Regions from separate parts of the Bacillus shivajii genome, predicted to be linked through region 2. Evidence: riboswitches for the same ligand, from Rfam matches in the RefSeq annotation. Region 2 holds a riboswitch; each other region holds the start of a gene.
What was found. A riboswitch is a leader RNA that binds a small molecule or an ion and turns the genes downstream of it on or off. The one in region 2 is predicted to bind cyclic di-GMP.

Region 1 (5,050 bases), 980 kb from region 2:
GTCGATTCAGCCTTTAAGTGAATGGGCTCTGAAAACAAAATGTTCACAAAAGGGGTAAACGGTTCAACTGGATATTGCAAAGTTACCGTCACATAATCTCCTGACCTACGAAGTTCTTGTGACGGTGAAACGCTCACTGTTAATTGAGAGCTGTTGCCTGCATGATAATTGTTTTTAGCAAATTGAATAATATCTGCATCTGCTCTACCGAATCCCCCTAATCTGACGGTCTCTTGTGCTGTAAAGTGCAAAGTGCTATACGAATAAAGCATACGGCCAATATCGAATATTCCGACAATCAGAATAAGCAAAATCGGGACAATTAGAGCCATTTCAACAAGTGATTGCCCTTTTTCGTTACGAAGCATTATAGCATCACCCCATCAGACAAAAATGCTACAAACGCACCAGCAACAATTGCCACACCATAAGGATATGTCTTCTTCATCGCTTCTTGATCAATAAAGGAAAATTTCATTCCATATTTCATGCCACACAACGAGTAAAAAGCTGACTTCAATCTTCCTAATAACCCTTTTCTAAATAGAAGTACGCCAAGCGCAATCAAGCCACCAAAAACAGCCATATATATTGCTGTAGTAAAAACAAATGCCGCTCCTTTTACTGCACCGATCACTGCTAATAGCTTGACATCTCCAGCTCCCATGCCGCCCATCAAATATGGAATGAGTAGGATCAAGAGTCCAACCAAAAATCCAAGTAGACTGCTTAACAATCCTTCCCATCCAAAGAATAAAGCATTTAGGAGGAAAGCCGCAACAAGTGCTGGATAAAGGACTTTATTATAAATTTTTCTGCTTTTAATATCGGTAATAATACAAATGATAAGAACAACCACTAATAAACTGTTTAATAAAGTCATTCACACTCTCCTCCATTTTCTATCTTTTATGATTAAACTCCGCTTGTGTCTCCGCCAATTCTTTCTGTTACATCTTTGAAAATATCCATGATTGTGTTTCCGAAAATCCCTAAGATTGCTACGACTCCTACTGCAATAACTCCTAATACTAACGCGTACTCGGCCATTCCTTGTCCTTCTTCTTCTAAAAATAATCCTTTAATAAACTTTTTCATGTTTTACACGCTCCGCTCTTTTTATTTTTTTATTAAACTCCGCTTGTGTCTCCGCCGATTCTTTCTGTTACGTCTTTGAAGATATCCATGATTGTGTTTCCGAAAATTCCTAAGATCGCTACGACTCCTACTGCAATAACTCCTAATACTAACGCGTATTCCGCCATTCCTTGGCCTTCTTCTTCTAAAAATAATCCTTTAATGAACTTTTTCATGTTTTACACGCTCCGCTCTTTTTATTTTTTGATTAAACTCCGCTTGTGTCTCCGCCGATTCTTTCTGTTACGTCTTTGAAGATATCCATGATTGTGTTTCCGAAAATTCCTAAGATCGCTACGACTCCTACTGCAATAACTCCTAATACTAACGCGTATTCCGCCATTCCTTGCCCTTCTTCTTCTAAAAATAATCCTTTAATGAACTTTTTCATGTTTTACACGCTCCGCTCTTTTTATTTTTTGATTAAACTCCGCTTGTGTCTCCACCGATTCTTTCTGTTACGTCTTTGAAGATATCCATGATTGTGTTTCCGAAAATTCCTAAGATCGCTACGACTCCTACTGCAATAACTCCTAATACTAACGCGTACTCGGCCATTCCTTGTCCTTCTTCTTCTAAAAATAATCCTTTAATAAACTTTTTCATGTTCACACGCTCCTCATATTTTTTATTCATTTATAGATAACACGTCTCCAACTTTCGTTTGCGAGTGAGATACAGTACCAACAGGAAGTTCTACCACTGACCTTGCATATTTATAATGCTTTCCTGCTTTATTAGGCTGTAAGTTCTCATTTATAGCGACAACTTTATTTCCTTCACCTAAATAAATGACATCAATGGCGTAGTTCATAAAAAACGTATGAACGGATCGACAGGGTTTTAAATGGATTGCTTTTCCTGAGCCAAGCTCTTTTGTAAACATTAATCCTTTCAAGCGTTTCAAAAAACTGTAGGCTTGTTTTACATCACTTGCGAGCACATTTTCATTGCTCAGGTTTACAACCTTCACTTTCTTCACCTCCAAAATGAAAATACCCCACCTTTACCGAAAGGTGGGGTATCTGTCATGCAGTTGTACATTCATATAGAATAGGATAGAAATAGATCAAAAACGAACTATTCCCATCATCTTACTCCATATTAAATATACAAAACTGCCCCAAATCTTTCGGTAGCTGGCTGGCATTGCGCTTTCGCACAGAAGCCCCTAAAGCTTTGCGTCACTAGTTTTCACTAGTTTTGCCTTTATCGAGATCGAGAATGGTTATTCACGTATCAGATCTCTTAAACTCATCATAATGGACTAGACAAAAAATAAATATCCATCTGAAGGTCTATCTTTCGACATTTTCATTGTATCTCGATAAACCCCAATCTCCTTTTTGTAGTATAAACGGACTACCAAAACCCAAATTAATGTAAAATAAATGAGTAAAAGTTTAATCCTTCATAAATTTTCCCATAACCGTATGCTATCAAGCCTATTTCATTTAGCTTATTTATGAAGTAATTTTCTGAATATTATTTCTCCAGTGCTAGATAGTTTTCGACAATACTGTTATATGGACTTTTCCACTCCTTATTGCATTAAATAATAGTTCTGATAAATTATTTTAGAAATTGAATCCATTCATTCATAATTGTTGCTAATTGTAGAAAGCTAGAAAAAAGTGGAACATAAAGGGGAATGGAAAACATGCTTCAAACATTATCGGACTCTGCCGTTGTTTTAGGACGAGTCGTCACGATCTTTCCATTATTATTGGCTTTTGCACTTTTTATGGGGAAAAGAGCCATTGGTGAAATACCCGTATTCGATTTTCTCGTTATTATTACAATTGCAAATGTTGTTGGTGCAGACATTGCCGACCCAGAAATTCAACACATCCCTACAGCATTTGCGATTGTAACAACTGCCTTGCTTCAACGACTCGTTGCAAAATTAAAATTATCCAACCGGAAAATAGGTAGATTACTTACATTTGAACCAACCATTATTGTCTATAATGGAAAGATTTTAAGAGAAAACCTAAGAAAGAATCGTTATTCGATTGATAATTTATTACAAATGCTTCGAGAAAAGAATGTATTTGATGTTAATGATGTACATCTAGCGGTCCTAGAAGCAAGTGGTGGTTTAAGTGTATTAAAAAAAGGGGATAAAGAAACCGTCACGAGAGAAGACTTGCAAATCAAGAATAAAAAAATGGATATTGCTTACCCGGTCATTGTGGAAGGAAACATTTATTCGTCCGTACTTAAAGATTTGTCACTTACTGAATCGTGGTTGTTTGAACAGTTGCATGCCCGTGGAATACGAGACCTACAAAAAATCTTTTATGCATCCATTAATTATGAACATGACCTACACATTTCGTTAAAAGACGAAAATCCAAACCAAGCCCCAATTATATATCATTAATTCACCCAAATAATTCCAGTTGCCAGGCACATGGAATTATTTGGGTGTTCATTAGAGCGCTAAATTTGTGATGAAATATATCATTTCTGACTATCACTAAAAGACTTTTATTAATTCGTCTTTTATATGCAACTTCATCTTCTTTTAACTCTTCACCAAAAATTTTCACTGATCCTCTATAATTTTGGATTAGCTCAGCATAATCTTTACTGTCATACTTTCCCCTGCTCGATTCAGCCCAATATAACCAAAAATTTCCCTTCCTCTACTTCAAGGTCTATATCATTTAAGATCATTTTACTTCCAAAACGTTTTGTTAACCCTTTTATCGAAATAATAGGATTTTTATGATGTTCGATTATAACCACCCCCTTTTCCCATCCATATTTTAACATAATTGAATTAATTTCATAACTCAAAATATTATGCGAAATTCCGTATGATGAGTGTGAACTTCACTTCAGAGGGACGCTTTCCCGAGGGCTTGTCTTCAGCTAACTTAGGCTCAACAATCTTCGCCTAAGTGGATCTTCAGCTCCTTGCTCTTGCGGTTACTCGTCGCTGATCCTCCGAGAGTCGCCGTCTTTTGTTACGTTCACTTCCAAATAAAACGTACATTTAATGAAATATTTATAATATCATTCGTTTCACTGCGCAAAAAATGAAATGATGGAAATTGATTCAATTAAGTGAAGTGGAACGTATTAACTGCTCAAAAATCTAGTCTCGTTTGTTTTATCAGCCATTTCGTGAAAGAATATGGATAAGCTTTAAGAAAAGGATGAATGGAATATGAATGAAATTCGAATAAAAATTAAACAACGACATGCAAATAAATATAAGTCAGGTTACCCGTTACTTTTCAAGGAAGCAATAACAAACCTTGATTCGCTGAAAAGTGAAGGCTCCTTACTTTACTTTGAGGATGAAAAAGGTTCGTTTCTCGGCCGCGGTTATTACGGAAGACAAAATAAGGGGTACGGCTGGGTACTTACACAAAAGCCAAATGAGAAGATTGACCAAATGTTTTTTGAAAAAAAACTAGCTAAAGCTCTCGCAAAACGCGCTTCCTTTTATGAAGATCCTAACACGACTGCTTTTCGCTTGTTCAACGGAGAAGGAGATGGAATTGGTGGACTGACAATTGATTACTTCGATGGTTATCTCCTTTTCAACTGGTATAGTGAAGGAATGTATACATTTAAAGATACGATCATCGAAGCTATACATTCAGTAAGTGATTTTAAAGGAATTTATGAAAAAAAGCGCTTCAAAACAGGTGGAAAATATATTGACGACGATGACTTTGTTACGGGGGAGCGAGGTGAATTCCCGCTCGTCGTGAAAGAAAACGGTGTAAACTTTGCCGTCTATTTAAATGAAGGTGCGATGGTTGGCGTATTTCTCGACCAAAGAGAAGTAAGGCAATCGATTCGTGATAAATACGCGAACGGAAAACGTGTTTTGAACACTTTCTCCTATACAGGAGCTTTTTCAGTTTTCGCAGCGATCGGTGGTGCTGAAAAA
Region 2 (5,050 bases):
AAGGTAATTCAATGAAGAATAACCTGTTCCAAAATCATCTAAAGCAATTTTCACACCCATTGATCGAAGCTGCTCTAACGTTCGAATCGCTACATCGTTTTTTTCTAAAATCACTGTTTCTGTAATTTCTAATATTAAATTATTTGGATCCAACTCTGTTTCTTTTAAAACTTCTGTTACGACCTGTACTAAATCATCTTGATAAAATTGTTCTACAGACAAATTAACAGAGACGGATTTTAACAAGCTCCCATCATTTAACCACTTTTTTTGTTGTTTACAAGCCTCTTTAAGCACCCAGTTTCCAATCGGAACGATTAACCCTGTTTCTTCTGCTACAGGAATAAAATCAGCTGGAGAGATATGTCCTAAAACTGGATTTTTCCATCGGAGCAGTGCTTCAGAACCGATAATTTGACCAGTTTCGTTATCTAACTGTGGTTGATAATAAAGAGTAAAATCATTATTTTCTAATGCAAAACGTAACTGGCTTTCAAGCTCCATTTTTCGGTCCATTTCATGGCTCATTTCGTATGTAAAGGACTGGTACTGACTATGGTTACTTTTCTTAGAATAACGAAGGGCAACATTCGCATTTTTCATTAATTCCTCAACAGTCTCGCCGTGCTCCGGGTACATGCTGAGACCTACACTTAACCCCATATGAAAGTCATGGTTCTTTAAATAAATAGGGGGTTCAAAGATCTCAAGCAGCCGTTGAACGTGATGATTTGCCTCATTGGCTTTCGTATTGTTTAAAATAATGACAAATTCATCTCCACTGATCCGAAACACATGATCAAAATATGAGGATAAACGTATCGCAATGAGTTTTAACAAGTCATCACCATAAGTTCTTCCCAACGTATCATTTACATATTTAAATCGATTCACATCAATATACAAGAATGCAAGTGGTTGATCTTTTTGTTCTTTTAATATAGCTTGAAAGTACTCCACAAGTTTCCAATGATTTGGAACTTGTGTCAGCTTGTCGTAATATGCTAAGTGGTAAATCCTTTCTTCGGATTTTTTACGGTCTGATATATCTCTCGACACATATAGATATTGACCTACTTCCCCATTTTCTTCAAAAATTGGAGAGAGAGATCCTTCTAAATATAGCCATTTTCCTTGTCGATTTCTAAAACGATAGGAAACTTTTTGTGGCTCATTTGTTTCTTTTAACTTTTCAAATGATTTCCAAGCACGAGTCACATCCTCTGGATGCATATGCTCATATCCAAGTGTACCTAAAAGCTCATCCGGAGAATATCCTAAATACTTCTCATGAGAGGGGGATGTGTATACATACGCTCCCTTCGAATCGAGGATCCCTACAAAGTCCGTTACATTTTCAGTAATTAACCGATATTTTCTTTCACTTTCGTAAAGTTTTTCTTCCGTTTTCTTCCGCTCTATCGCAACAGCTGCCAGATGAGAAAACGTTAGAAGAAGCTGCAAATCATAATCAGTAGGCTTTTTTGACTCACGATAATATAAAGCAAACGTCCCTAACACATTTCTCTCAGATGATAAAACCGGTATTGAGAAGCAAGCTTTTAACCCGTAAGACAATGGTAGAGAACGGTAATCTCTAAAAAGTGGATCGGTTGCAATATTTTCTACAATCACATTTCTTTTATAAAAAGCCGCAGTCCCACAAGATCCAACGTTGCTTCCAATATCAATGCCATTAACCGCTTTGACATATTCTTCATCAAGGTTAGGAGCGACCGCATTTTCTAACTGATTCGTTTTCTCATTATAAATAAGAATGGAACATACCGAATAAGGTACAAACCCTTCAATGACAAAAGTAATTCGTTCTAACACCCTTCTATATGACTGACCTGTTGCAATCATCTCGAGAATATTATTTTGTGCCTGTAATAAGTCTGTATTCTCTGTGCTTTTATTCATATCAAGTACTTTCCTTTCGTTTGAATACAAATAAAAACACACCCGTTTATTAGGATGTGTTTCCCCTAAAACGGCACCTGGCTGGCTTGACTGTAAAGTTTTAGCCCCTATAGTTTTGCGTCCCCTCATTTCTGAAGGTTTGCCCTGATCGTTTTATTTCTTTGTTTTGATAATCATACATACTACCTGGATCAAAATACCTATATCTGTATAATAACATATATAAAGGAAAGTTTAATAGACGATTTACAATTTATTTCTAAAACTGTCACTTGTTTTGCTAAAGCGATTTAGGTCACAACGTGCTTAGGCAGTACTCGTTAAAATAGTTTTATAGGAAGTTATTATATATAACAAGAAATGAGGTTTTAAACATGGGCTGCGAAAACCATCATGGTCACCTTGATAGCTGTATCCATTCCGTCCCAGTATTTGAAGGTATGAGCGATAGTGAACTCCAACTAATTAAAGAAGCGAAGAACAGCCGAAAATATAAAAAAGGGGAGTACATATTCAGAGAAGGCGATCCTTCAGAATCTCTTTACATCATTCATCAAGGTTTAATAAAGCTTTCGAAGATTTCACAGGATGGAAAAGAACAGATCATCCGGTTACTTTTCCCTGGGGATTTCTTTGGAGAATTTGCACTCGTGCATAATAAAAACCATTATGCTAACGCTGAAGTACTTCAGGATACAGTTGTTTGTACAGTTGAAAAACAAGGGTTTATCAGAACGATGGAACTCAACCCGAATATGACTCTGCGCTTTATAGATACATTAAATGATCGCATATTTTATGCAGACGAGTGGGTTAGCTCTATGAGTTTATTAGAAGTTGACCAGCGTCTAGCACGTGTACTATTGCTTTTTAACGAAAAAGTAAACCCGGACAATGATACATTTTCCCTTCCTATCTCAAAAAAAGATACCGCTTCATTAATAGGAACGACACCGGAAACATTAAGCAGGAAACTCGTCCAGTTCGTATCCCAGCAAATGATCAAATTACACGGTCGTAATGAGATTGAAATTATCAATCGCGAAAAACTTGAAGCATTCGCTGGAAGATACGATTGTTGAATGTTACAAACGATTACTCACCTGTTTTATTAAAAAGTTTCGTACATCATTGGCTTGTAATGGTTTACTAAAATAAAAGCCTTGAACAACGTCGCACGAAGAGTTTTTTACATAATCGAGCTGTTTTGCTGTTTCAACTCCTTCAACAACAACTTTTAAATCAAGGTCATGAGCTAACATCGTTATCGCATTTGTGAGGGCTTTACTACTTGGGTTCGTTTCAATGTCAGCGATAAATGAACGATCAATTTTCAAATGATCAACAGGCAAATTTCTTAAATAACTTAAGGAAGAATAACCTGTACCAAAATCATCAATTGAAATCCGAACACCAAGTTCCCTTAATTGATGTAACGTTAATACAACAGATTTCACATCATGTATAAACATACTTTCCGTTATTTCTAGTTCCAATGAATGAGGTTGGACCTTTGTTTTTCGGAGCATATCCTTGAGTTTTTCTACTAATCCTTTTTGAAAAATTTGCTGTGCTGAAAGATTGACTGACACTCGTAACGAAGAGTAACCTTCTTTTTCCCACTCTTTTATCTGATTACAAGCCGTTTGTAACACCCAGTCTCCAATAGGAATAATTAGCCCAGTTTCTTCTGCAATTGGAATAAAGTCAGCAGGTGAAATCATTCCTAGGTCAGGGTGATCCCAGCGAATTAATGCTTCAAACGCTGTTGCTTTATTGAGAGTCAAATCTAATTGTGGTTGGTAAACGAGTGTAAACTCATCATTTTCCAGTGCTCTTTGTAAACTATTTTCAATTAATAATCGTTCAAATGCACCTGCGTTCATTTCTACCTCTGCTTTTTTTATTTTGTTCTTTCCGCTTTTTTTCGCTCGGTACATTGCTGAGTCTGCATTTGTCACTAACGTTTCATGATCATCTCCATCGTATGGATATAAGCTTATTCCAACACTAGTTGTCATATAAACCTCTGTTTGTTTTAATGAAAATGGTGTACGAAAGGCTTCAATGATTTTGTTAGCGATTCTCTCAGCTTCTTTTTCAGAGCGTAAATCGTTTAATAAACATACAAATTCGTCTCCACCATTTCTCGCAATTAAATGCCTATGATCAAGTGTTTTCCTTAACCGTTCCGTTACTTGTTTTAGCAATGAATCACCAGCGGAATGGCCAAGTGTGTCGTTAACAAATTTAAATCGGTCGAGGTCTAGAAATAATACCGCAAATAAAGAATCTTGATTTTTTGCAGACTTTAATAACTTTTCCATTTCTTGTTCGAGTGTATGACGATTCGGGAGTTGCGTTAATGGATCAACACCACATTGCTGACAAGGTGATAACAAAATCACGGATTGACGAACTCGACCATCAGCATCTTCGATTGGATTAACTTGAATCCACTGTAAAACTGTTCCGCCATTTTTTCTTTTGAGGGAAACTTCTCGGTGACCTTTTTCTATTAATTGACCTCTACCTGAAAAAAACTCCGCTACGTTCCTTCCTATTAACTCATTTTTTGAATAACTACTAACCTTAAGAAACTCATCATTAGCATATTGCACATCTCCTCGCCTATTTATGATTAACACTCCAGATGAAAGCTGATCAAATGCTTTTTTCCAATTATCTTTATTTGTCTGATACATGTCCATCGTTAAACACCTCTTTATAGTGAAGCATACCTCATCTAAAAAATGCTTCCTTGATTTATATCAATGTTTTCTTATGTATTCACTGTAATAATGGCATTAACAACAAAGAGGAGTGATAATAGATGGATCTATTTACATTTGATGATATGAAGAAAATAAAAAGAAAAGATTTAGGCAACTCCGTACCATTGGAACTCTTTCGTTCCGTTAGATTAATAGGAATGTATCAAGGACTTCCTATGAAAGGAAAAAGTACAACATTGACGATCGGAAGAAAAATCGGTGGAAGTTTACCGGTTCAATCAATTGAAGATACGTTAGACATGTTTAAGACATTAGAAATTGGAATTCCAAGAGTAATTGAAAAAAATGATAACGAAGTCCATGTTGCGATAAAAGATTGCTTTTGCGAAGGG
Region 3 (5,050 bases), 480 kb from region 2:
TATATGAACGTAATGTTGAAGATGTAACAAGCCATTTCATCAATGACCATATCATCTCCCTTCATGAAAAGCTTTGGGATACGAATGAAAACACTTTATCGAGTAGCCCTTTTCTTTTAGAAACGTTACAATACATCGCCCTTATTGAACCATCCCTTTGGAATGAAGAAAAAGCAATGGCCACCTTCCAGCCATTTATCACACCTAGAAAAGATCAACCATTTTTTGACCCAGAAATGTTAGTCACTCTTCAAGAAAATGATAAACGAACAACCACCATTGGAATGAGCCAATCCGGAAACGTCATCTTAGACGAAAAACAATTATCTGTTGTAACACCAACTGTTCCTACCACGGAAGAACCAGCACTGCCATGGTGGATTAGCCTATTATTTATCATCATCTTCCTTTTTTCCATATTTCTATTCGTTCTTTTACTGAAAAAGAAAAGAACAAATGAAGATTAAAAATGAAAAGGTTTCTGCCCCTTACTGCATAAAGTGCACGTCAGGGGTAGAACTCCCATCTCTTCTCCTCCCTCCATTCCTCACATACCAAGGTATCAACATTGAGCTTTAACACAGCCTTTTATTAAAGAAAAAAATCAACATTTTTGTCAGATCCCGCTTGCACTTGCTCATGCAACACTTGATGCTATAGCTGAAGGGAAAGAAAAAATTAGTAGAACGGAAGTCCATGATATTGTCAATAAAGTTGTCAATGAATAAATGACAGACTTGATAGCATTGAAATTAAAGGCCTGGTGTACATTCACCACGGTCTTTTTATTTTTCTATACTTTTTCAAGACTCGTTTACCTCTACTGTTACGGTTCACTTTGAAAATAGAGCATTTTATTTTTCATTCATTAACAAGTTTTGTAAGATAGAAAAATATGAGACTTCTCCAAAGGAGGTACTTCAAATGAACGTTCTTATTATTATTAGCGGTGTTATATGCCTTTTAGCACTAGTGACAACAATCATCATTGGAATTAACCCGAAAGATGAGAATTATACAAATACAACAATAAGTAAAGTAGTATGGCTTTCAGTTATTTATATCGTCACTTTTATTCCACTCACGGTTTTCACACTTCTTTATTTTGTTATGCGATGAAATTCACAAAGGTTAAGACTAATAAATCAAAAAAACTAGTGACAGAACCAGCCTTTAAAAGGCTAATCCTAACACTAGTTTTTCAAGCTATAATTTGAACTTACTTACCTCTACCTGTAATTCCTCCGCCATACTTGCTAACGTTTCAGCAGCTGATGTAATCTCCTCCATTGAAGCCATCTGTTCTTCTGCCGAAGCCGCTACAGTTTGCGCATACCCAGAAGATTGTTCCGCAACATTTGCTGCCTCGTTAACCGATGCAGCCATCGATTCAGATCCAGCTGAAATTTGTTGCACCGCTGCAGAAACTTCAGTAATTTGCGTCGAAATATCTACAATAGATTTTGATATCGAACCAAATTCCGTCCCTGCTTCATTTACAGAATTGATTCCTTTTTGAACAGATTCTCGACCTTCTCCCATCACTGAAACGGACTGATCAATCCCTTTTTGGATATCTTCAACAAGATTTCCGATTTGATTCGCAGAGTGATTGGACTGTTCCGCTAATTTACGCACTTCGTCAGCAACAACAGCAAACCCTTTTCCATGTTCCCCTGCTCTAGCAGCTTCGATTGCGGCATTTAATGCTAATAAATTCGTTTGTTCCGCGACATCTGTAATTAATGAAATAATACTACCAATTTCTTTGGACTTATCTCCTAATTGACTGACGACATTCGCAATCTCTGCCGTTTTTGTATCAATTGCTCCCATTTGTTTAACAGCATTTTCAACAACCTTTGTTCCGTTTGCAGACTTTTCATCTGCTGTCGCACTCGAATAAATTACGGATTCAACACTTTTAGCAATTTCCTGCATACCACTTTTGATTTCACTTGCCGTTTGATTTGCCGAGTTTGTACTTTGAACTTGATTATCGGCCCCTGTCGCTACTTCTTGAATGGACTCTGTAATTTGATTCGTTGCCTTACTCGTTTCTTCTGCGCTAGTTGTTAACTCTTCTGAAGAAGCTGCCACTTGTTCTGCATTCGTTGAAATCTGAGAGACCATATTACGTAAACTATCAGTCATTTCATTGAACGACTCATTTAAGTCATATACCTCATCACGGCTTTTAACTGTCAGCTTCTCTATAGATAAATCGCCTGAAGCTAATTGTTTTGCATTTTTCGCTAATCCGATAATCGGTCTTGATATTAGGTTTGAAACGATAATTCCAGAAACAATTGCTAAAATGAATGCAATGACACTCATCGCAACAACAAATACCATTGCTTGGTTCGTTTCTTGAGTCGTTTGCGTATATTGTTCCTCTACAACTCCATCTAACCATTCTGTAAATCCTTCAGCTTCGTCTGCCATCATTCTACCTCGGGGAATGATATAATTGACTGTACGGTCAATTGCTCGATCGATATGGGTATTCCCTAGGTTTAAAGCTAAATTGACTTCTTCCATATATTGTTCATTCATCTCTTCAATTACATCTAAACGTTGCACTGTTTCCTCAATAGTACTCAACGCTTTTGCTTCCTCAATTAATAGAAAGATTCGTTCATTCGCTGCCTCTAATCTTTCAAGCTGTTCTTCGTCTTCAGTTAATAAATACCCTCGCATATTACTACTTTGCCGACTAATATTGTACTCAATTTCTGAACTAATATTTCTTACTTCAATGACCGTATCAATGATATAACTATAAGAATTATTTGATTGATTCATATTTATGTAGGAGACTACGCTTGCCACACCAAAAATTAATGAAACGAACAAAAAACTAGCAATTAACTTTGTCCTTAACTTAAGTTTCAATTTCCTTGCATGATTGTCATTCTTTTTTTTCTTGAATTTCGAAATCATTCTTCACCCTCCACTTAATTTTCTTTGATGACTTTTAAATACTTTTTTCCAGCTCACATTATGGAAAATAAAAAAGACTATTCTAAAATAGTAGAATAGCCAAACATTTACCTAGGTATATCGTATTTGGTAACCAGGCGATCATAGTGACATACACCTTAGACCCTAGGCTTTGCGTCCTATCCTTTCGAGATAGTTTGCCTTTTACATGATTATTTATATTTACTTTTCCAATAAAATCTATTCTATAGAATAATCTTACATAAAGCAACAAAAAAATAGGAAATTCGACACACCCTGACGAAGAATTTCATTTACAATCATTGGAATCTAATCTGCTCTTAAATGGGGTTAACTTATCATATCAACTTCTCGAACAAAAAATTGCCCGCCAGTACGGCAAGCAAAATAGAAAAGGTAAATATTATTTTATAAGTTTTAATGAAATCCCAAGTTATTAGTTTGTTTGTAACTTAGGTACATTCACCTAAAACCATTATTAACTCATTAACTCTTAACGCTCTTCCCAAAGAATTCTCCCTCTTCAAACGTGTGAGGGGTTAGCCCAACGTTAGTGGTGAGTATTTCACTTGCATACATCCAAACCACTTTTTATTACTAAATAGAACTTTTCGTCTTGCACCTTTATCCTTTCTAGATCACACTCGATTTCATTCCTTACTTCAGGCAACCAATTGCGTTCTTGTAGGATTTCAACCATTTCTAATCGCAAGAGCCAGTCGTATTTATCTGTCTTCTTCAATTCCTCCCAAACTGCTGCAATGACAACAATTCCAGCAGTCTGAATACCTGTTCTCACACCTCTGATTTGTTCATATAGATCATTTAACCGAGAGAGTGTAGTCAATGTATTATTACCGCTATGACTATTCAAATGATCATGAAGACAAAACATTGGGATTGTTTCTTCAACAGATAAATGATACAACCCACAATTTGGATCAAATAAAACTTCATCTTCATATGTAACAAAGCAATCACGGAAAGTCACCTGTATCGTTTTATCGTTTTCCCTTATAACCTCTGTAACAATTCCCCTTACTTCAATGCCACTTGTAAATAACAAACTTACTCCTTTTCCAACCGATACTCCAAGCATTGTAAGATCCTTCTCAGTAAGATCCTGAAATTTTCTAGTTACTCCTTTTAATTGGTTAAATGGCTTAAATCTCTTTCCACTTTCTTGGTTACCCTCCCCATTTATATTTAATAGCCATGACATAAACCTTCCATTAACAACCCCTTTATGTACATCATGCTTTTGACGTAATATAAATCTTTTAATTGCAGTTTGAATTGCGGTAAACCTTTCATTACAATGCGTAGAATCAGATTCTGTCAGCATGCAATAATCCTCCCCTTATTATAAAATCATGGATTTGCATTTTTTTCTCGAGAACTCACCTTCAAATGGCTTAACCTATTGTCGACTCTATAAGTACACAAGTTACACATTCCCTTATATTTACAGTATAAAACTTATTTCCCTAATTTTTTGTAAATAAATATGAATATCGAATTACTACGAAGTTATCTGATCCATAAGACACATTCCTTATGGAAACTTTTTATAAATTGTATTGACCACCCGGTCGATACGGTGTTAACATAGTGTTGACCATGTGGTCAACACGCTTTAGGTAAAGGAGGATGGCACGTATTAACTCACCATTTCACAAACTAGCAGCAGAAAAAAAACAGCGCATTATGAACGCCGCTTTTGAAGAGTTTATTCAAAAGGGTTATGAACAAGCATCAACAAACGCGATTGTTAAACGAGCTGGTATCGGAAAAGGAACGTTGTTTCACTACTTCAATAGTAAGAAGGATCTCTTCTTATTTTTGCTCGACCACTGCATTGACATCAGTGACAAAGAATATATAGACAAAATTGATACAACCGAAGGGGATATCATTAAACGATTTAGAGACGCAGCCTTGTTGAAAAAAAGGATGATGGCAAAATACCCCTATTTGTCCGATTTCATCCTTGTAGCCTTTTCATCAAATTCAAGTGAACTAATCAACGCATTACACGAACGTAGACAAACACTAGAGAAAAAAGGGATTGGTAGAATTTACGAAA
Region 4 (5,050 bases), 1.9 Mb from region 2:
TGAGTTCATGCGTATCTTAATGGATGACGAAAACCTTGGTTGGGATCAGGCCTGGGAGATCACTCGTCATACAATTGCTTATACGAATCATACAACGTTAAGTGAAGCGTTAGAGAAATGGCCAAAAACGATGGTTCAAGAGTTACTACCGCGCATTTACATGATTATTGATGAAATAAATGAACGTTTTTGCCGAGGCTTATGGTTTGACCACCCTGAATTACGCGACGTCATTCCTGAGCTTGCCATTATTGCTGATGAACAAGTCCATATGGCACGTCTTGCTATTGTCGGAAGCTTTAGTGTCAACGGAGTTGCGAAGATCCACACAGACATACTAAAGAAAAAAGAAATGAAACACTTTTATCAGCTATTTCCAGATCGTTTTAACAATAAAACGAACGGAGTAACTCACCGTCGTTGGCTCCTTCAAGTAAACCCTCGCTTATCAACAGTGATTAGTGAAGTCATTGGCCCAAATTGGATTTGTCGACCGAGCCAATTAATTAGCCTCCTTCGTTACTCGAAAGATGCCAGTTTTTTAGAAAAGGTCGACAAAGTAAAGCTTGAAAACAAACGGTCGTTAGCGTCATTAATTTATGACCGGACTGGGATAAAAATTGATGAACATTCCATTTTTGATGTGCAAATTAAACGGTTGCACGAGTATAAACGTCAACTGTTAAATATTTTTCACGTCATTTACCTTTATAATGAATTAAAAGATAACCCGAACTTAGATCTTACACCGAGAACGTTTATCTTTGGGGCGAAAGCAGCACCGAGCTACCATTTAGCAAAAGAAGTGATTAAGCTCATTCATACCGTTGCATCAATTGTTAATCACGATCCTGATATTCGCGGAAAACTGAAGGTCGTCTTTTTAGAAAACTACAATGTAAGCCTTGCAGAAAAAATCATTCCTGCTACAGATATTAGTGAACAAATCTCCACAGCGAGTAAAGAAGCATCAGGTACAGGGAATATGAAAATGATGATGAATGGTGCGTTAACTGTAGGTACGATGGATGGTGCAAACATTGAAATTCGTGACTTAGTTGGCGATCAACATATTTTTATGTTCGGTCTTAAGGCTGATGAAGTATTAAATTACTATGAACACGGAGGATATACAGCGCGAGACATATATAACACAGACGATCGCGTGCGGCGTATTTTAGATCAATTAAATGAAGGTGTTTTTGGCTCACAGGAGATCGAGTTCAAAGATATTTATTACAACATTTTATATCACAACGACCCTTATTTTGTTTTAAAAGATTTCGACCCTTATATAGAAACTCACGAACTCGTCGAGCAAGCATATCGCGACCGCTCAACATGGATGAACATGAGCGTCACAAACATCGCTTACTCTGGTAAATTCTCTAGTGACAGAACGATTCAAGAATATGCATCAGAGATTTGGAAAATAAATAAAACACATCCATAAACCAAAAATCCCCAGGTGCCAGGCACCAGGGATTTTTTTTGTTTTAGAGGTGCTGTTAGTCCGTTATTATGGCCTCATTAGTAACATTTATTTTTAGTTTTGCTGCTTTCATTTTTACCTAATAAACAAACGAGCATGGATGTTATTCTCCAATGCTCGTTTTTCGTTTTCTCCATTAATTTAAACCGCTTCTGTTTTGTGATAAGTAGATATAAATTTAATCGTTTCATCATTAAATTGCCTTGGTTGATCGATGTTACAGACATGGCCTGAATCTTCAATTCTTTTTAACAATAACCCTTCTTTTTCTTCAACCAGCTTTTCTACTGCTGGCAAAAACAAATAATCTTCTTCTCCCATAATAAACATGGTTGGAATACCATTAAAATTTGTTTGTAATCGTTCTAGTAGAGGGTTCATTGCCTTTAGTAGGGCGAACCAACGAATAAACTCTTTTTGACACATTTTCTTCGCTTGATCTACAAATGCACTCCTCGACTCAATATGGTTACTCTTTGGCATAATAATCCATGCAAGAAAGCGATAAAGCCACATATACGGAATAATATATTTCGTTAAATTACCGAGAGCCATTAAAAACTTTGTCCTAACATTTAGTTGAATGACTGCACCACCTAAAATCATTGATTCAATACGGTCCGTATGTTTTTGTGCCATTGTCTGAATAATGATCGTTCCAAGAGAAATGCCAACTAGATGGGTTGACTTAATATGTAGATGGTCAAGGACATTTACAACCTCATCTGCAATATCTTCTAGTGAATCACCTTTTTGCCAAGGGATACCATTCGATTTACCATGCCCTCGTAAATCTATTAATAATACATTAAAGTGTTTCTTAAAATCTTTTACTTGTTTATGCCAAGTCGTTGAATCTCCGCCTGCCCCATGTATAAATGTTACCCATGGTCTACTGGCATTTGCTATGTATACTCGGTGGTGTAACATAAATAATATACCTCGCTTCTTTACTTGAAAATCTTTGATGTACGTTAGCATTATACCAAAAATCAGACTTTTTTTGTTGCTAGATGTACCAACTAGATAAAAACTTATCGACAAACTCCTTATTTTTAAATTCCCAAACTATGAAAAAGAGGTGACATGAGTCACCCCTTCCTTTTTATCTTTCAGCATCTACCCAACCATTCTTTATTGCTTTAACCATTGCATCTGTACGATCATTTGCGTCCATTTTCTTTAAAATCCTACTTATAACGGTTGTAACAGTAGAGTGAGCAAAAAATAATTTTTCTGCAATTTTACTATTGTTATAGCCATCTAAAATCAAATCAAGAACAGCACATTCTCTTTCTGTTAATACTAGAGATATTTTTTCTTTATTTAATTTAAGGGTTTTAATCGGCTTTAACCTCATCTTTTTATTTTCTATTTCTAATGTGAGATTAATATGTGTTTCTGGTTCCAGAAATGCTTGCTTTTCTATTAGGGATTTGATCACGATCTCATAATGATTCTCTAAGTATGGTAATGAAACGATTCCATTTATAGGTAATGATAAGAAATTAAAAATTTGTTTTCCAATTGGCTCTTTACTCACTAACAATATCGTAGAATGTTCTGCTTTAAAAGAATGAAGCTTTTCTTGTAAGTGGTAAAATGATTCTGGTGTAAGCTTTTCAACTAATAGTACAACCCACGAATGGCCTTCTTTCATTATTGAAGGGTGGTCTGTTTGGACTTTTTTCATATACATTGCTTTTAATTGATTAGATATGTCATCTTTTACATTTTCAGGAAAGTCATTATTTGAATCTATATATATGATTTTTGCACTTTGTGTTTCGATTCTTTCTTTCACTTCAAGCATGATAGATCCTCCCAAGTTTTTTTTATGGTTTGTCATTGTCAAACGGCAACTGGCTGACTTAGCTTTGTTATGCCTTAGTCCCTTTAGTTTTGCGTCACTACGTTTCCATAGGTTTGCCTTTTTCGTTTCACCTCGTTTCTGTAAAAGGATCATCATGTACGAGAAATGTTTTTACCATCATCTCTTCTTCTTCACCTTTTTTTCTAATGCGTATTCATTGAGGCAACTTAAAGGTATTTATTGATTACGCTATTAATAAATCTTAGCAAAGAGCTGAAGTCAGGTGCTGTACACGGTCTTTTTATATAAATAAAAAAAGCTGCTTACATATACATAATGGGCAGCTTGAATAAATGAAACATTTATGCAGCTGGCTGGCGTATCTTTTAGATTTAGCCCCTTTAGCTTTGCGTCCTGCTTTTTCAAACAGTTTGCCCTTACTATTTATTTTTTCGACATAATTTGATTTATTTTAACAATCTCTGCACATTGTACTTTACCATAAAATATTACCTAAAATCAATAGCCAGGCTAGTTATTTCTTCCTATACAGTATTATTGTTTTTTCCTACAAACTTTAAATATAGACAAAACTAGGATTTTAAACGCATAACAAAATACCCCCAAATATTACCAGGTGCCAGGCACGTGGTAATATTATGGAAATGTCCTATGCTTTATAGTCAAAATTGAGGATTAACGGACATAAAAAAACTGCCACATTTGTGCGTACACATTTGTGACAGTCTTTGGATATTAACTCGCTTTTTTCATCTTTTGTTTTCCGTCTTTGTTGCTTTGTCCGAGCTCTTTTAATTCTTTGTTCAGTGCTTTTACTAAACCGTAACACATCACAAGCACAATAAAGGACAATGGTAATGCACTGACGATAATCGCCGTTTGTAAGCCTGCCAATCCACCTGAGTACATTAAAACAGATGTTGATGCAACTAAAATTAATCCCCACGTAATTTTCACTCGATTTGGAGGATTTAACTTTCCACCTGTCGTCAGCATTCCTAACACGAATGTTGCAGAATCTGCTGATGTAACAAAGAACGTTGTAATTAACGCCACGGTTAAAACAGATAAAAGAGCTGTTAATGGTAAGTTTTGATAAACAAAGAATAACGCCGTTTCCAGACCTTGTCCTGATACATCAAGTCCTTGGAATAACTCTAAATAAATCCCTGTTCCACCAAACACCGTAAACCATAAACCACATACAACCGTTGGAACTAATAATACTGCAACCGTAAATTCACGAATTGTACGTCCTTTTGAAACTCGTGCAATGAACATCCCGACAAATGGTGTCCATGAAATCCACCATGCCCAATAAAAGATCGTCCATCCTTGTGTCCATGCTAACTCATCTGCATCGAACGGTGACAAACGAAGTCCCATAAACGCAACGTTTTGTACATAGCTTCCTAAACCTGTCGTAAACATATTTAATAAAAATAACGTCGGTCCTAGGAAAAGCACTGCAAATAACAACAATGTAGCAATTGTCATGTTGGCATTACTTAAATACTTAATCCCTTTAGAAATACCGGTACTTGCTGAGACAATGAAAAGTACTGTAATGATCGCCATAATGATCATTTGAACACCAAAATTATTTGGAATTCCTACTAAGTATTCTAACCCTGCATTAATTTGTTGAGAACCTAATCCAAGAGAAGCTGCCACTCCGAATAACGTAGCAAATACCGCAACAACATCAATTGTTTTCCCAACAG

Region 1: linked by a shared signal. The riboswitch ahead of LGQ02_RS20635 (DUF192 domain-containing protein) and the one ahead of LGQ02_RS04070 (sensor domain-containing phosphodiesterase) in region 2 are both predicted to bind cyclic di-GMP.
Region 3: linked by a shared signal. The riboswitch ahead of LGQ02_RS21425 (CHASE3 domain-containing protein) and the one ahead of LGQ02_RS04070 (sensor domain-containing phosphodiesterase) in region 2 are both predicted to bind cyclic di-GMP.
Region 4: linked by a shared signal. The riboswitch ahead of LGQ02_RS16580 (response regulator transcription factor) and the one ahead of LGQ02_RS04070 (sensor domain-containing phosphodiesterase) in region 2 are both predicted to bind cyclic di-GMP.

The regions. Positions count from the first base shown of each region.
Region 1 is NZ_CP084703.1:4,306,144-4,311,193, forward strand. It holds gene LGQ02_RS20605 (TadE/TadG family type IV pilus assembly protein) at 1-368, opposite strand, end outside; gene LGQ02_RS20610 (A24 family peptidase) at 368-883, opposite strand; gene LGQ02_RS20615 (Flp family type IVb pilin) at 916-1,098, opposite strand; gene LGQ02_RS20620 (Flp family type IVb pilin) at 1,131-1,313, opposite strand; gene LGQ02_RS20625 (Flp family type IVb pilin) at 1,346-1,528, opposite strand; gene LGQ02_RS20630 (Flp family type IVb pilin) at 1,561-1,743, opposite strand; gene LGQ02_RS20635 (DUF192 domain-containing protein) at 1,766-2,110, opposite strand; cyclic di-GMP riboswitch class I at 2,269-2,355, opposite strand; gene LGQ02_RS20640 (DUF421 domain-containing protein) at 2,798-3,523, shown strand; gene LGQ02_RS20645 (class I SAM-dependent rRNA methyltransferase) at 4,316-5,050, shown strand, end outside.
Region 2 is NZ_CP084703.1:847,740-852,789, reverse strand. It holds gene LGQ02_RS04070 (sensor domain-containing phosphodiesterase) at 1-1,923, opposite strand, end outside; cyclic di-GMP riboswitch class I at 1,993-2,077, opposite strand; gene LGQ02_RS04065 (Crp/Fnr family transcriptional regulator) at 2,298-3,005, shown strand; gene LGQ02_RS04060 (sensor domain-containing protein) at 3,009-4,634, opposite strand; gene LGQ02_RS04055 (V4R domain-containing protein) at 4,757-5,050, shown strand, end outside.
Region 3 is NZ_CP084703.1:368,700-373,749, reverse strand. It holds gene LGQ02_RS01920 (cellulose biosynthesis cyclic di-GMP-binding regulatory protein BcsB) at 1-467, shown strand, start outside; gene LGQ02_RS01915 (hypothetical protein) at 925-1,119, shown strand; partial or broken gene LGQ02_RS21430 (methyl-accepting chemotaxis protein) at 1,207-1,839, opposite strand; partial or broken gene LGQ02_RS21425 (CHASE3 domain-containing protein) at 2,197-2,943, opposite strand; cyclic di-GMP riboswitch class I at 3,069-3,155, opposite strand; gene LGQ02_RS01905 (hypothetical protein) at 3,530-4,309, opposite strand; gene LGQ02_RS01900 (TetR/AcrR family transcriptional regulator) at 4,615-5,050, shown strand, end outside.
Region 4 is NZ_CP084703.1:3,434,290-3,439,339, forward strand. It holds gene LGQ02_RS16570 (glycogen/starch/alpha-glucan phosphorylase) at 1-1,453, shown strand, start outside; gene LGQ02_RS16575 (alpha/beta fold hydrolase) at 1,634-2,422, opposite strand; gene LGQ02_RS16580 (response regulator transcription factor) at 2,598-3,305, opposite strand; cyclic di-GMP riboswitch class I at 3,347-3,433, opposite strand; cyclic di-GMP riboswitch class I at 3,668-3,751, opposite strand; gene LGQ02_RS16585 (glycine betaine uptake BCCT transporter) at 4,062-5,050, opposite strand, start outside.